Regions from separate parts of the Desulfovibrio sp. JC022 genome, predicted to be linked through region 1. Evidence: riboswitches for the same ligand, from Rfam matches in the RefSeq annotation. Region 1 holds a riboswitch; the other holds the start of a gene.
What was found. Region 1 has a riboswitch for cobalamin ahead of metE (5-methyltetrahydropteroyltriglutamate--homocysteine S-methyltransferase). Riboswitches for the same ligand answer to the same signal wherever they lie in the genome.
Positions count from the first base shown of each region.

Region 2: another riboswitch for cobalamin. It lies ahead of FMS18_RS06330 (ribonucleoside triphosphate reductase); the one in region 1 lies ahead of metE (5-methyltetrahydropteroyltriglutamate--homocysteine S-methyltransferase).

Region 1 is NZ_VOPZ01000001.1:204,604-212,310, forward strand. Features, by position in the region: gene FMS18_RS00840 (glycosyltransferase) at 1-590, opposite strand, end outside; gene FMS18_RS00845 (pilus assembly protein PilZ) at 648-995, opposite strand; gene FMS18_RS00850 (diguanylate cyclase) at 1,274-2,563, shown strand; gene FMS18_RS00855 (DUF4136 domain-containing protein) at 2,722-3,294, shown strand; cobalamin riboswitch at 3,438-3,628, shown strand; gene metE (5-methyltetrahydropteroyltriglutamate--homocysteine S-methyltransferase) at 3,693-5,966, shown strand; gene FMS18_RS00865 (methylenetetrahydrofolate reductase) at 6,032-6,913, shown strand; gene FMS18_RS00870 (hypothetical protein) at 7,011-7,670, opposite strand.
Region 2 is NZ_VOPZ01000003.1:246,402-254,108, forward strand. Features, by position in the region: gene FMS18_RS06305 (energy-coupling factor ABC transporter ATP-binding protein) at 1-375, shown strand, start outside; gene ybaK (Cys-tRNA(Pro) deacylase) at 419-883, shown strand; gene FMS18_RS06315 (sulfite exporter TauE/SafE family protein) at 1,079-1,807, shown strand; gene FMS18_RS06320 (MarR family transcriptional regulator) at 1,821-2,231, shown strand; gene FMS18_RS06325 (methyl-accepting chemotaxis protein) at 2,478-4,712, shown strand; cobalamin riboswitch at 4,978-5,136, shown strand; gene FMS18_RS06330 (ribonucleoside triphosphate reductase) at 5,360-7,420, shown strand; gene FMS18_RS06335 (hypothetical protein) at 7,576-7,707, shown strand, end outside.

The DNA.
Region 1 (7,707 bases):
AAATTGAGGTCGCCGCGTTCGGCAATGTTGAGCACTACTTTTGCTCTGGGAAAAAGTTTGCTGAAATCGCCTTTAGTAATGTGCAGACCGGGCACATGTTCAGCTACTTTATCGAGAAAAATTTTTCTTTCCGGGGTCAATTCCGCGCTGACATTACCTACAAAGAGCAGGTCCCATTCTTTTTGTGTTTCGGATGGAACATGATGGTCCATGACAATGGGCGGAAACCAGAGCAGCCGTGATTCCTTTAAACGGGGAGCAAAACGGTCCAGATGATCCTTCAGGCTGACCAGACAGATATCGAATCCTTGGGCGTAAAAGGGGTACCAGCTGTGGATGTGGGTATCGATGCAGTGAAAAATGGTCAGGCAGGGGAAGTTTTCCACGCCTGCAAGGGGCGGAGCGATAGAGCGGTCGGCATAGACCACGGCATAAGGCTTAGTTCCGGTCTTTTCCAGAATATCCTGCCAAGTGAATACCTGCTGCCCCTGGATGGGGATGTGGACTGTTTTGTAGCCCAGTTCATCCATTCCGGTGCGGAAAAAGGTATTTCCGACCCATGCTATGATTTTGGTTTCTTGCTTGTTCACGAAGAGAAGATACCAATTAATCTTATTATTTGAAAGAGGCGGTCTCGGGTGTGCTTTTTACTTGAGCATATCGATCAGGGAGGGTTCATCAAGATCGAGGGATGGGATAAATTTTACCCCGAAGACAGTGTCTTCCTGCCAGACAGCGACGGCCTTCTGGCTGCTGAGAAATCCAATTCTGTCATTAAATATGCAACCCCGGAAAAAAAGAACGTCGTCCCGCTTTATCCTATTGGAATCGCAGCTTGAATTGGTCATGAACTTCATTCCTTCCGTGGAAATATTGAGTATGGTTATATCAAGGTTTCCACCTGTTGACGCGGCAACGTCGCATTGCCGAAAAAAACCGTTGATGGATTCCAGCTCTATCCTTGTCTGTTTGCGTCGGTCTGATAATGTATTCATATTTACCTCCCCAAGGGGAAAGAACACTATGATTCAATAAAATTCAAGTGAATTATTTTTTATGTTATTTGAGAATTATCATTTTAAATCATACCTTATTACTCTGTTTCGTCTTTTCAAATGTTTACTGCTCGGCGGGTTAGATCAGTCTTGCATACAAGATTTGCAGGATTATTGAAAAATCATTGTTTTAGCTATTTGATGAGTTATTGACGGTTGAGTTGTTTCACACATAGACTGATTATAAACAGGGCGAGATCAGGAGTACGGGGAAAATTATGGGAGCAGAGAAGCTTCATAAGTATATATCGGAGTTGAAAGAGCAGCTGGAGCTACAGACCTTGCTGGCGGATTCTTCCTCTGAAGCTATCGGCGTGTTTGATGAGAAGGTGCGTTGTGTGGCTGTGAACAGGGAAGTGCTGGAAGTTCTGGGCTATACCCATGATGAAGTCATTGGCATGGGCGGGTTGGATCTTGTAGCTGAAGAGTATCGCGAATTGGTGCGGGAAAACATTTCCAGCAGGTACGAGCAGCCTTATTTTGTCATGGGTAGACGTAAGGACGGTTCTACTTTTCCTGCTGAAATCCGGGGGCGTACAGTGCAGCTTCGGGATAAGACCTACCGCATTTCAGCTATACGTGACATTTCTTATCTGAAAGCAACTGAAATGGAATTGCGCGAAACCCTGCATGAGTTGAAAATTATTTTTGAAAGTAGCAAAGCCGGGATGATGTTCTTGAAGGGTGGGCGAATCCTGAAAAGGGCAAATCAGGCTCTTGCCGATATTCTGGGTTATGAGTCGCCTGCTGATATGGTCGGCTTGGGTATGATTGATCTGCACCTTACCGAAGAAAAATTTCATGAATTTGGTAAGTTATATTACTACACCCTCGTAAATAAAGCTCAGGTAAATATTGAATATCAGCTGAAGCGTAAGGACGGAAAATTTGTGTGGTGTTCTCTGTCCGGTCAGGCCGTGGATGTGAATGTTCCTGCTGACTTGAATCGCGGGGTGCTTTGGGTTGTGAATGATATTTCTCAGCGCAAGGCGGAAGAGAAGCGGCTGTTGTTGCTGGCAACCACAGACAGTCTTACCGGGGCCTACAATCGCAGGGAATTTTTTCGGCAGGTTGAATTGTTTATGCAGGGAGATAAACGTAATCCAGCTGGTCCGTCTATGTTGATGGTTGATCTTGATAATTTTAAAAAGATAAATGACGCCCATGGGCATGAGGCTGGGGATGCAGTGCTGCGTCATTTTGCTGATATCTGTCGCAGTGTGATCAGGGATGATGATGTTTTTGCCCGCATGGGCGGGGAAGAGTTTGCAGTTTTTCTGCCCGGAACAGACCTTGCCGGAGGTATTGCTGTGGGAGAAAGGTTGTGCCGGAAATTTGCAGCGAGTGAAATTTCCATACAGTCTGGGATTATTAAGTGTACTGCAAGCATCGGGGTAGCCTCCATGAATTCGCGCAGGCTCGATACGAACAGGTTGTTGCGCATGGCGGATATGGCCTTGTACGACGCAAAGGAGTCCGGTCGAAATCTGGTCTGTTTTTATGATTGATTTTTTTAATGTCTCATTCCGCCCATTGAATTTGTTTTAACTCTTGGCTAAAGCCGCTAAAAAAGTTAAATGATTATGCTATAGGAAGTTGTAATAAAGTATTTAATGCGGCCTGAATTTCAGGGGATGGTCGTAACTAATAAAGTCAGGAGAAAGTGGTGAGGAAGTTACTTGTTGTTTTCGCATTGATCGGAATGATGCTTTCCGGGTGCGTGTACGTTAATATGGATGTCGAGAATAAACCTGTTCCGGGCACTGATTTCAGCGATTTTAAAACTTTTTCTTTTAAGCAGAAAAGCGAATCCAAGAAGGATCTTGAAGCTATTCTGCTCAATACTGCCAAGCTGGAACTGGAAGCCAAGGGTTTTAAATATGACCCGAATTCACCCGATTTCGTGGTAGTGGTTAATTTCGGTTCCAAGGCATTCATGGAAAGGGGAGTTACCTACAAAAGGGAAGCTTACGAGTACGATTATATCAGCAAGACCAACTCTGAAATAGGTGTGGTCAAGACCGCTGATGCCCCCCGTGTGGATAACACCGTGCGGATCTATCTGATGACTCCCCATGATGAGGGTTTGAAAACATACCTCTGGCGCGGAAAGGCCACCAGTCAGGACCGTGAAGGTCTGGATATTGTCGGTAAATGTCTGGTCAAAGGCGCGTTGCTGAAATTTCCCGCAGTTGATGGAAAGTTTCGTGAGAAGTTGAATGTAAGGGATTGCGAATAAACGATCATTTTAAATAGTTGCTAAAAAAGAAGCCCCCGGACAACTCCGGGGGCTTCTTTTTTGGTCTGGTGGAAAATTTTCGTGGGTACTTGACTTCGATGAAGATGAATGGCATTCCTTGATCACTATATAACAATATTTTTATATATTGAATTTGATTTGTATGCGCCCGCAGGAAACGGAAGATGGTGAAAATCCGTCGCAGGCGCGCTGCTGTAACCGGGCATAATTCAGGGTGATGGTGTCGATTCACTGTTTTGAGAACGGGAAGGATCGATACTGTGCGTCAAACTGTCCGGAAGCCAGAAGACGTCCTGCGGGAGTGAGTGCCGGACCTCGCGAACAGGTCTGTGAAACAGGGATAAATATCTCGGTCACTTGAAACACGGAGAATTATTATGCTGACGCACACTTTAGGTTATCCCAGAATGGGCAGTAACCGCGAACTCAAACGTAAACTTGAATCATACTGGAGAGGTGAAGCCGGGGCGGATGATCTCGCACTTACTTCCAGAAAATTGCGTGAACTGCATTGGGATGACCAGAAGCAGGCTGGAGTTGATCTGATACCGGTAGGTGATTTTTCCTACTATGACCACATGCTTGATAATGCAGTCAGGTTCGGTGTTATCCCCGGCAGATATAATGTGGAAGGAAACAAAATTTCCCTTGATGATTATTTCAGGATGGCCCGTGGTGAAGCTGGAGAGAACGGCGTGGCGGCCATGGAAATGACAAAGTGGTTTGATACCAACTACCATTACCTCGTGCCTGAATTTAAAAGTGACCAGAAGTTTTTTCTTGCCGATACATCTTTGCTTGAACAGGTTGATGAAGCGGCTTTGCTTGGGCACAGAATCAAGGCCGTCCTGCCCGGACCATTGACCTTTTTGCTGTTGGGTAAGTGCGCGGATCAGGAATTTGATCGTTTGGATTTGTTGGAAAACCTGCTGCCAGCTTACGTGGAACTAATTGAGAAGCTCTCCGCCAAATGCGAGTGGATTCAATTTGATGAGCCTATTCTGGCCCTCGATCTCGACGAGTCGGTGCGTAAGCTTTTCAACCCTGTTTACCGCACCTTTAAAGAAGCAGCCTTAAATTCCAAAATTCTTGTTGCCTCCTATTTTGGAGGTCTGGGTGATAATCTTGAAACTGCTACCTCTTTGCCTGTCGATGCTTTGCATGTTGACCTCGTACGCGGTTCACAGGACCTTGAACCGCTGCTTGTAAATCTGGCGGATAATTTAAGCCTTTCCCTCGGTGTAGTAGACGGCAGGAATATCTGGCGGGCTGATCTTGATAAGGGTGTTGCTGCTGTGAAGTCCGCAAAGACTGTGCTTGGCGAAGAACGGGTCTTGGTAGCTCCTTCATGTTCACTTCTGCATGTCCCTTTTGATCTTGAGCTGGAAACAAAGCTGGACGTGGAAATTAAATCTTGGATGGCGTTTGCCCGCCAGAAGTGTGTAGAAATCAGGACCATCGCTGATGCAGCAGCAGGTAAGGATGTTGAAGCTTTTCTGGTTGATAACCGCGGCATTCTTGGCTCCCGGAAGAAAAGTCCGAGGGTTAACAATCTACAGGTTGCCCGGAGACTGGCTGAACTAAAACCTGAAGATTACCAGCGTAAATCCACTTATACCAAGCGTGCTGAAATTCAGCGCGGGCTCGGTTTTCCTCTTTTGCCCACAACCACTATCGGTTCTTTTCCCCAGACTCCGGAAGTGCGTTCCACCAGAAGCGGTTTTAAGAACGGTCGTATTGAGCGGGCTGATTACGAAAGCTTTATGCACGGATACATCGAAGACTGCATCCGTCGTCAGGAGGAAATCGGGCTTGATGTGCTGGTTCACGGTGAACCTGAACGCAACGACATGGTTGAATATTTCGGCGAAAATTTTGACGGCTACTGCTTTACGTCCAACGGCTGGGTGCAGAGTTACGGTTCCCGTTGCGTGAAACCTCCGGTGATTTTCGGTGATGTGTCCCGTCCCGGTCCCATTACCGTGGATTGGATCAATTATGCCCGCTCCCTTTCAGAGCGTGAAGTCAAGGGTATGCTCACCGGACCGGTAACCATCCTGTGCTGGAGTTTTGTTCGTGATGACCAGCCCCGCAGTGAAACCTGCCGTCAGATCGCACTGGCCGTGCGTGATGAGGTGGCTGATCTTGAAAAGAGCGGGGTTAAAGTTATTCAGATTGACGAACCCGCCCTGCGTGAAGGTCTGCCTCTGCGTAAGGCAGAACAACCAGAATATTTGAAGTGGGCAGAGGAGTGCTTTCGTCTCTCCGCTTCCTGCGTTGAGGATGCCACCCAGATTCATACCCACATGTGTTACTGCGAATTCGATGAAATCATGGATTCCATTGCCGCCCTTGATGCCGATGTCATCAGCATCGAGGCCAGTCGCAGTCGCATGGAACTCTTAGGTAGCTTCAATCGGTTCAGCTATCCCAATGAAGTCGGTCCCGGTGTTTACGATATCCATAGTCCGGCAATTCCGGCTGAAGATGATATGGCCCTGCTGCTGGAAAAAGCTCTGGAAGTCATTCCCGCAGAACGGCTTTGGGTAAATCCGGATTGCGGACTCAAGACCCGCAAATGGGATGAGGTTGTCCCGGCTCTTAAAAATATGGTTCAGGCGGCTAAGAAAGTACGCCGTGAGATTCAATAAAGATAAATAAACTTCCCGGACCGTACCTGCGGTCCGGGAACCAAGCAGATAAAATGGAGAATTAAATGCAGGTGGCACAGAATATCAATAAGGCTGGACAATTTTTTTCCTTTGAATTTTTTCCGCCCAAGGATAAATCCACATGGCCCGTGTTTATGGAAAGGGCCGCAAGGCTGGCCGCTTTGAAGCCTCTTTTCGCATCAGTAACTTACGGAGCGGGCGGAACCAGCCACGACAATTCCCTTGAAATATGTTCCCGGCTGAAAAAGGATATGGGTATTGATATTCTTGCCCATCTGACTTGTGTCGGTGCCAGCGAGCAGTCCATTGATGAATTTGTCAGCCGTCTTGGTGAGGCAGGGGTCTCGGATATTCTGGCCCTTGGCGGGGATGGAGTGAAAGACGCCAATGGAGAAGGGCAAAGCCGTTTCATGCATGCTTCAGATCTTGTGGAGTATGTGAATGGTAAATTTTCCGAAGTGGGCATGGCTGTGGCCGGATATCCCGGCGGACATCCGGAGTCTCCGTCTATTGCCACGGATATTGAGATCCACAATTCCAAGCTTGCCAAAGGTGCGGACTTCACCATGACCCAGTTGTTTTTCGATAACAGGCTCTACTTCGATTATGTGGACAGGCTGGCGGAACTCAGCAGTACTACCCCGGTAATCCCCGGTGTATTGCCCATTCAATCTTTAAGTTCCCTGCGTCGGATTATGTCCCTGTGCGGTGCAGCCATTCCCGGCGATCTTTATTGCGGAGTGGAAAAGGCCTTTGATAAGGGCGGCGATGAGGCTGTTATGGAGTTCGGTTTTGACTTTGCACGCAAACAGATCGCGGACCTGCTTGATAAGGGCGCACCCGGAGTGCATATTTACAGTTTGAACCGCGCAGCCATGTGTGAAAGGTTGATTACTGACTTGAAGAGTGACGGATATTTTAATTAACTTTTTCAATGTTTCATTGCTACGTAAAAAATCCCTTCAACCCAATCGGGTCGAAGGGATTTTTGCTAACAGGGATTCCAAGGGGATTTAGTCCCTTCTACAAAAAACCTTTAAATGTATCGGCGATCTGGGCAGCGGTCTTTACCCGCTCCGGCCCGTGTTCGATGATAAAGGGCAGAATCTTATCAGAGTAACTGCCCAGCCCGGAAAGAAGGGTTTCGCTCAGTCCCTTGGCTGAAGGTGAGGCGATAAAGTTCTTGATTTCAGTGTACAGGGTCTTGGCTTCGCTTACGGAATCATTGCCGGAAGTATAGGCTGTGGAGGCATGACCGTAGACTTTTTGGGCTTTCTCAATACTTCCGGGAGTAGTGATTATCTTGGTCAATTTTGAAGTCAGTGAGGAATCAGTTGTGCCGGAATCCATGCTTTCAGAAAATCCGACCAGCTTGGCAAGTCTGGTCATTGCTGAACCGGAGCCGATGTCGCCTAGTTTTGAAGTCAGGGCTGCGCCTTCGTCCGGGTTGAGCAGGCTCATGGTCGCGGTCTGGGCATCAACGAGGTTTTCCGTGGAATCGTAAAAGCCGTTGTAAACATTTTTAGCCCGGTCGAGCAGGCTGGCACCTTCTGCCGCACTCTTGGCTGTTTCAGCGGAGGAAGACAGGTCGTTCAGACTGAATGCCTGAGCTGCCGGTGTTTGAAAAAGCATGCATACTGCCAGCAGGGAAAGGGCTATCATAAGGGAACGGTTGTTTTTCATCTTGCTATCTCCATTTTTAAGTTAGAAGTGCAGTATA
Region 2 (7,707 bases), on a different contig from region 1:
CGAAAGCGGCTGGCTATTGCTTCAACTTTGGCAATGGATACCGGAATTATTGTTCTTGATGAGCCTACCGCCGGGCTTGATCCACGAGAAATTAATATGCTGGAAAGTGAGCTGGAAAAGCTTCGCTCAGCAGGTAGAACCGTAGTTCTGATTAGTCATGATATGGATTTTGTGGCTGAAAATTGTTCACGGGCGGTCTGTTTACAAAATGGAATTAAGCAGTTTGACGGATTGATCGGGGATCTTTTTGAAAATAGTGGCCTTCTTGAGCAATGCGGCTTGCTTGCGCCGCAGATTGTGCAGCTTGGTTATTATTACGGCTTACAATTGGATGAGATAAGTCCGCAGGGATTCGTTAATAAAATGCTTAACTGAGCAGAGTTGCCAAGTCTCCCCACTCTTGTGTAAAAAGCCTCCCATGACACCTGCAATCAATATAGCCAAGAAAAAGAAGATTAAATTCAAGGTCCATGAATATGAACATGATCCTTCTGCCGAGGCATACGGTAAGGAGGCGGCAGAGAAACTGGGCGTTGACCCGGAGCGTGTTTTTAAAACTCTGGTAGCCGGGAGCGGGCGGGATCTCTTCGTTGCCGTGGTTCCGGTAATGAAGATGCTGGACCTCAAACAGCTTGCCAAGGCGGTTAAGGTTAAGAAGATAGCCATGGCTGACGTAAAGCTGGTAGAACGTACCACCGGATACGTGGTCGGCGGGGTCAGCCCGCTGGGTCAGAAAAAACTGCTGCCTACAGTTATTGATGCTTCCGCAGATAATTTTGAGACTATTTATGTCAGCGGCGGGAAGCGCGGATTGGATATTGAATTGAGTCCGCAGGATTTAGCCACGCTGCTTCGTGGCTCTTTCGCGGAAATTGCTAGATAGAATGTTTGTCATTTGCGGAATTTAGTTGCAGCATTTTCCCATAATATAGTTTGTTCAAAGGCCCGGCGATTGATTTCGTCGGGCTTTTTTTACTGTTTTTATTTTGTTTCACATATAGTTTGACAGTCAAATTAAATTTACATTAGAAGTTTTGAAAATCAATTAATTTGAAAGTCAAATAATATGGAGTTCAAAATGAATTTTGATTCAATCTTTCTGGTGGCCATACAGTCCAGTCTGTTTCTGGGGCTTATCCACGGGATCAATCCCTGCGGCCATTCGTGGCTGGTGCTGGCCCCGTTTGTTTATGGAGAGAAGGATGGCAAGCGGGTTTTTTCACTGACCAGCGCGTTTATTCTGGGAACGACTCTGGCCTGTCTGATAATCGGGCTGACACTCGGGTCTATTTCCTTGACCATCCCGGATTCGCTTACTTACGTGGTGGATATCATTACCATGGGTATTCTGGTACTTCTGGGTGGCATCCTGATTATGAAGCCTGAGTTATTGCACAATCATGAACATTCTCACGACCACGACCACCATCACGACCATGAGCATAGCCATGAGCATAGCCATGAGCACAGTCGTGGGTGTTCATGCAGTCACGGGAAATCCACTCTACGCAGCGTGACTTTCTGGGGGCTGTTCTCCATCGGGTTTGTGAACATGATTGTGCCTTGCCCCACAGTGGCGATCATGTATAAATACGCCCTTGATTCTGGAAGTGTGTTTAAGGGTACTGCGGTTTTCGCCAGCTATGCCTTCGGGACCGGAGTAGCCCTTGCGTCGGTGATTTATGCCATTTACAGGGCAGCATCGTTAGTGCGAGCCCTTGAGCAGGATTGGGTGGAGCCGCTGGTCATGCGTACCGCCGGGGTGATGACTATAGGTTTTGCAATTTACAGTTATACAAATTTATAAAGTGGAGGTCCTTGTGCTGGATAAGCTCAACCATGCGGTGATCGAATTCTATGAAAAGCTTTCCTCATGGGAACATGACGTGGTCCGTGAAAAAGGTTTGACCCTGCCGCAGATGCACACTCTTGAAGTGTTGGGCATTCATAAAGATATGCGCATGAAAGAGTTGGCTCAGTGCATGGGTATCACCACCGGAACCCTGACCGTATTGGTGGATCGCCTTGAGGATAAGGCTTTCGTCTGCCGCAAACCGCACCAGACCGACCGCCGCTCAATAATCGTAGGCCTTACCGAGACCGGAAATGAGATGTTTAAGGAGCATGACCGTCTCCATCTGCGACTCATTGAAGAGATCACCGCAGAATTTTCTGACGATGAGCGGGATATGCTTCTTTCTTTTATTAAGAAGATGAATGGGGCGTTTTAGCTCAAATCAAGTTACGAACATTTTAAGAACATCTGTGGAAAACTTTTGTTCACTATAATATTTACCCCGCAATTTTAATAATTGTGGGGTTTTTTCTTAAAATAAACTAGATTATTTGATTTTCCATTCGATTTTAGTTGAAAAGCATTCTCATTTTCACTATGTCTGCTGAGTGCTTTTGGTTGATGTCAATTATATTTGTTAAATGAAAATGAGAGTCGTTTTTATATAAAGGAGAGGTTGGGAATGAAGTATACATTTAAATTATCGCATAAAATTGTAGCAGGTATGCTGGTTTTCCTGTTTTGCGCGTTGTGTCTGGGCGGCGTTTCAATTTTTACCTTGCGGGAGTTGACTGAGAAAATGGAGTCCCGAAACAGCCTTGATGAAATTATCAGCATCGGGGTGGAAGCTCAGTCGGAAGCACTTGATTGGTTGACCCATCGTGAGGAGCTGTCCATGGAAAATCAGGGGGAAGAGCCTGAGGTTCTAAAAGCTTACGCAAAGATGACTAGAGGCATGAATGAAAGAGTGGATGCATTGGCAGGTTCGGGTGTGGATGGGCAGATGGTTGCTTCTCTTGCCGGGTTGAAAAGTTCGTTTAATAATTTTGATAGTGGTTTTAAAACATTTCAGGGTCAGTTCAATGATGGGGTCGGGTATGTCAAAAGACTGCGCGAGATCTCGGTGGAAATCCTCGGTCAGGCCCTGTCTCTCCAGAAAAGCATTGCCCGTACTGCGAGAAAACAGGCTAAGAAGATTGCTGTCCTTCAAGAGCAGGCTCTTACTCCGCAGGCGGGGCAGAATAATGGTGAACTTGTCCGTGCTCTGGCTGTCTCCATGGCAGGTCTTAATGAGCTTACTGCCAAACGGCAGACCGCAGCGATTCTACTCAACAAACCACTCGGTTTTCAGGAGATGGCTAAAGACTTCATTCTTTATAAGGATGCTTCCAGCGGATCAGGATTGATCATTGATATTGAAAAATTGATGGGCATTGACCCTGATTCCAGCATGGGTGCTTCATACCCGCAGTTCAAACCTTTATTCCCCAAAGGACGGGAGGCTAAGCTTTTTAAAAAGATAGTATCACTGACCGGGGAGTATCTGGATGTTTTCAAGGCTTACTATACTACCAGCCTTGCCATGAAAAAATCCATGCAGTCCATGGAAGAGGCTCGTGAAAAGCTTGTGGGGCTGGAGCATTCCATCCGTACAGAACAGGTTGAAAGCTATAATCTGCTTCAGCAGCGGGCCGTCTACGTTGTTACTGTTCTGGGTGGGGTTGTGGTTTTGATCGGGCTGTTGCTTATCCTGCTTAGCCGGATGATGATTATTAAACCGTTACGTCGTATTATTGGTGAAATTTCTGCGACAAGTCGTAATCTTGCTGCCGGAGAAGGTGACCTTACTCATCGTATTGAGCAGAATGGGAATGGTGAGCTTGGGGATCTTGCCGGGGCGTATAACGGACTGATGCACGTGATTGAAAAAGATAAGAGAAAAGTTGAAGAGGCTACTGCTGTTGCTGAACGCGAGGCCAGTTCAGCACGTGAGGCTCTTGCCGGGTTGAGCGAGGCCCAGAAGGAAGCTGAAAACGCTCGCAGACAGGGCGTGCTTGAAGTGGTCCGCAATCTGGAGCAGATTGTCAACGGGCTGTCTGTTGCTTCAGATGAAATCAGCAATCATGTTGCGGATTCCAGCAGAAGGGCACGGGAGCAGCAGTCTAATCTTTCCGAATCCACTACCGCTCTTGATCAGATGACCTGTTCCATTCAGGACGTGGCCCGCAGTTGCTCTGATGCCGTTGTGGGCGCGGGGGAAGCCATGAGTACCGCCAATAGGGGTGCGGAAATGACCGGGGAAGCGATTAATTCCATTTTCAGTGTCAAGGAGCAGAGTGACCGGTTGAAGGATAGTCTTAACCAGATGAATGTCAGGGTTGAAGATATTGGCCGGATCATGTCTGTGGTCAGTGATATTGCGGATCAGACAAATTTGCTGGCCCTTAATGCGGCTATTGAGGCTGCCCGTGCCGGGGATGCCGGGCGCGGCTTTGCAGTGGTAGCCGATGAAGTACGAAAATTGGCAGAAAAGACCATGGACGCCACCAAGGATGTGGGCCTCGTGGTTGAGGCTATTCAGGAAAGTTCCCACGCCAATGTGCAGAGCATGGAAGAGGCTGCGACGTCTGTGCTGGACAGTACCCGGTTGGCGGAACAGGCCGGGGATGCTCTTGAGGAGATTGTCAGCCTCGTGAATGGGGTTACCGGACAGGTCCGGAATATTTCTGCTGCTGCGGAAGAACAGTCCGTGTCATCGGACCAGATTAATTCTTCATCCAGGAATATTAACCAGATGGCAGAATTGACCACCAAATCCATGGAAAAATCCAACGATTCAGCAAAGGATCTTTCTATTCTAGCTATGGAGTTGCGTTCATTGATTGACGGATTGCGCGAAGAGTCCCGAGCTTCTTGATCTTTATCTCAGATAAAAAGTGTTTTTGTTTTCAGGTTAAAAATAATTTCAGCCGGACTAATTCGTCCGGCTGAAATTATTCGAAAACGGCTAAAGGATTTTGTCTCTAAATCAGGGCCTTAAGATGTTTTGAACACCAAACGAACAATTGTGGAAAACTGCTGTTCAACACGAGTTATGCCAAGCACCCCAAGGGCTGACAGGGTGTTGTATAAGAAAAAGTCTAGAGAGTCTTGACCGTATTTTCTAGTCTGTTAGACTGCTTTCAGTCGTCAGCACTTCAGGAATCCGTTTCTGCTTTCTGAGCATCAAAAACGGACCAGTCGGGAACCCGGTTTGAATCCGGGGCGGTTCTGCCGCTGTCAGGGAAGCATTTTTGTGCGTATCCCGAGCCAGCACTCCGACCTGAAGCATTGCCTGTCCTTTATGGCAGGTCGAATCAAACCGACCGAAAGTTTGTTTCTGACATTCTTCCGGTTTCAAAAGTCCTGCGGGATGAGCCTTCCGGGCCCCTGCACCTAATGCACACCACCATAAGACACGGCTGAGCCGTGGGCTTGCAATCTGGGGAGGTTGCTTCCTTTTCTGCGTTCTTTTTTCGGCGTGGACGGTGATGTGTGCGGACAAATTTTTAATCAGGTAATTAAATGCCCAAACAAATTCTCAAACGTGACGGTTGTCTCGAATCATGGTCCACTGAGCGTATCTCAGAAGCAATTTTTAAAGCTCTCAAAGCCAGCGGAATCAAAGATCCTCTGCTGAGTAAGCGTCTCGGACGTAAAGTTGAGCATAAGCTCGCTGAAGTCGATGTGCCCGAACAGGAAATGGTTCAGGATATGGTTCAGCTGGTTCTCATGGAGAACCGTCTTTACTCTGTTGCCGAACGTTATATAATTTACCGCGAAAAACGTCGCGAACTGCGCCGCCAGGATGAAACTTACCTCGATATCGCCGGAACCATTGAAAGTTACCTTGACCGTTCCGACTGGCGTGTAAATGAAAATTCCAACATGGGCCATTCCTTTCAGGGACTGATGCTGCACATGTCCGGAGCTGTTCAGGCCCGTTACTGCCTTGAAAAATATCCCGAAGAAATCAGGCTGGCCCACGAGCACGGCTATTTCCATATTCATGACCTTTCCTTCGGCCTTGCCGGATACTGCGCCGGTTGGTCCCTGCGTGATCTGCTGCTGGACGGTTTCGGTCTCAAGGGCCGTTGTTCTTCCGGTCCGGCACGTCATTTTGATTCCGTAACCGGACAGATGGTCAACTTCCTCGGCACTCTTCAGAACGAATGGGCCGGTGCGCAGGCTTTCAACAACGTTGATACCTACCTCGCTCCCTTCATCCGTCACGACGGTCTGGATTATGACCGTGTGAAGCAGATTGTGCAGAAATTGATCTTCAACCTGAACACCACCTCCCGTTGGGGCGGACAGAGTCCGTTCACCAACTTCACCTTTGATATGGTTCCGCCTAAGCATATTGCTACCGAACCCGTTATCATCGGCGGAGAATTTCAGGACACCACTTACGGTGAGTACCAAGAAGAAATGGAGATGATCAACCGCGCCTTTGTTGAAGTCATGCTTGAAGGTGACTCCGATGGCCGCATCTTTTCTTTCCCCATTCCTACATATAACGTTACCCCGGATTTTCCGTGGGAAAGTGAAGTGGGCGAGCTGCTCTTGCAGATGACCGCCAAATACGGCGCGCCTTATTTCCAGAACTTTATCAACTCCGACCTCAATCCCGAGGACGTGCGTTCCATGTGCTGCCGTTTGCAGATGGACCTGCGTGAGATCCGCAAGAAAACCGGTGGTTTGTTCGGTGCCGGGGACCTGACCGGTTCCATCGGTGTTGTTACCTTGAACCTGCCCAAACTGGCTTACCTCGCACAGGGTGAGGAAGATTTCCTCGACCTGATCACCGAGTACGCGACTCAGGCCAAGGACTCCCTTGAGTACAAGCGCAAGCTGGTTTCCGCCAACTTTGAGAGCGGCATGTTCCCCTTCTCCCAGCGCTACTTGAAGAACGGCTTCAAAGGCCACTTCTCCACCATCGGACTCATCGGCGGTAACGAAGCCTGCCATAACCTGCTGGGCAAAGGTATTGATACCCCTTCCGGTTCACGTCTCATGCAGAGGGTTCTGCATCACCTGCGCGACCTGACCGTGGAATTTCAGGAAGAAACCGGAAACCTCTTCAACCTTGAAGCTACTCCGGGTGAAGGTACCTGCTACCGTCTGGCTAAGATCGATAAGAATCTTTATGCCGATATTTACACTTCCGGTGAAGGTACCCCGTACTACACCAACTCCACCTTGTTGCCGGTTGGTTCTACCGAGGACGTTGTCTACGCCCTTGAACACCAGAACGATTTGCAGACCCTGTACAATGGCGGAACAGTATTCCATTCCTTCCTCGGTGAGGCTATTCCCGATACCACCGCGCTCAAGAACTTCATCATTAAAGCCATGACTAATACCAAGATTCCTTACATCTCGGTAACTCCGACCTTTTCGGTCTGCGAAGATCACGGCTATCTTTACGGTGAGCATTTTGAATGCCCTGAATGCGGTAAGGATGCCGAGGTATATACCCGCATTGTGGGTTACTACCGTCCGGTAAACCGCTGGAACAAGGGTAAGCAGGAAGAGTACCGCGAAAGAACTGAGTACAGCTACAATTCATGCACTTGCGGCTAGTTTTGTTCAGCAACATAGACTGAAATATAAAGTCCGGGGATTCATTTCTCCGGACTTTTTGTTAGGCAGCATTTATATTATTTTGTAATTGCTTGCGTTAGCTGTTTTCAGGATGTAATTTGTGTACTGACCGGAACCATTAACAGCATATGAGTATGATATTATCAGCCAGCCAGTTACGCGCTCTGCGCCAGAGAAATGATGAGGAGCTTCGCAAGGGAAGTTATGCCAAGCACGGCTATCCTGCAAATACCATTCAGGATTTGCTGCACACAGTAGAAGCCTTG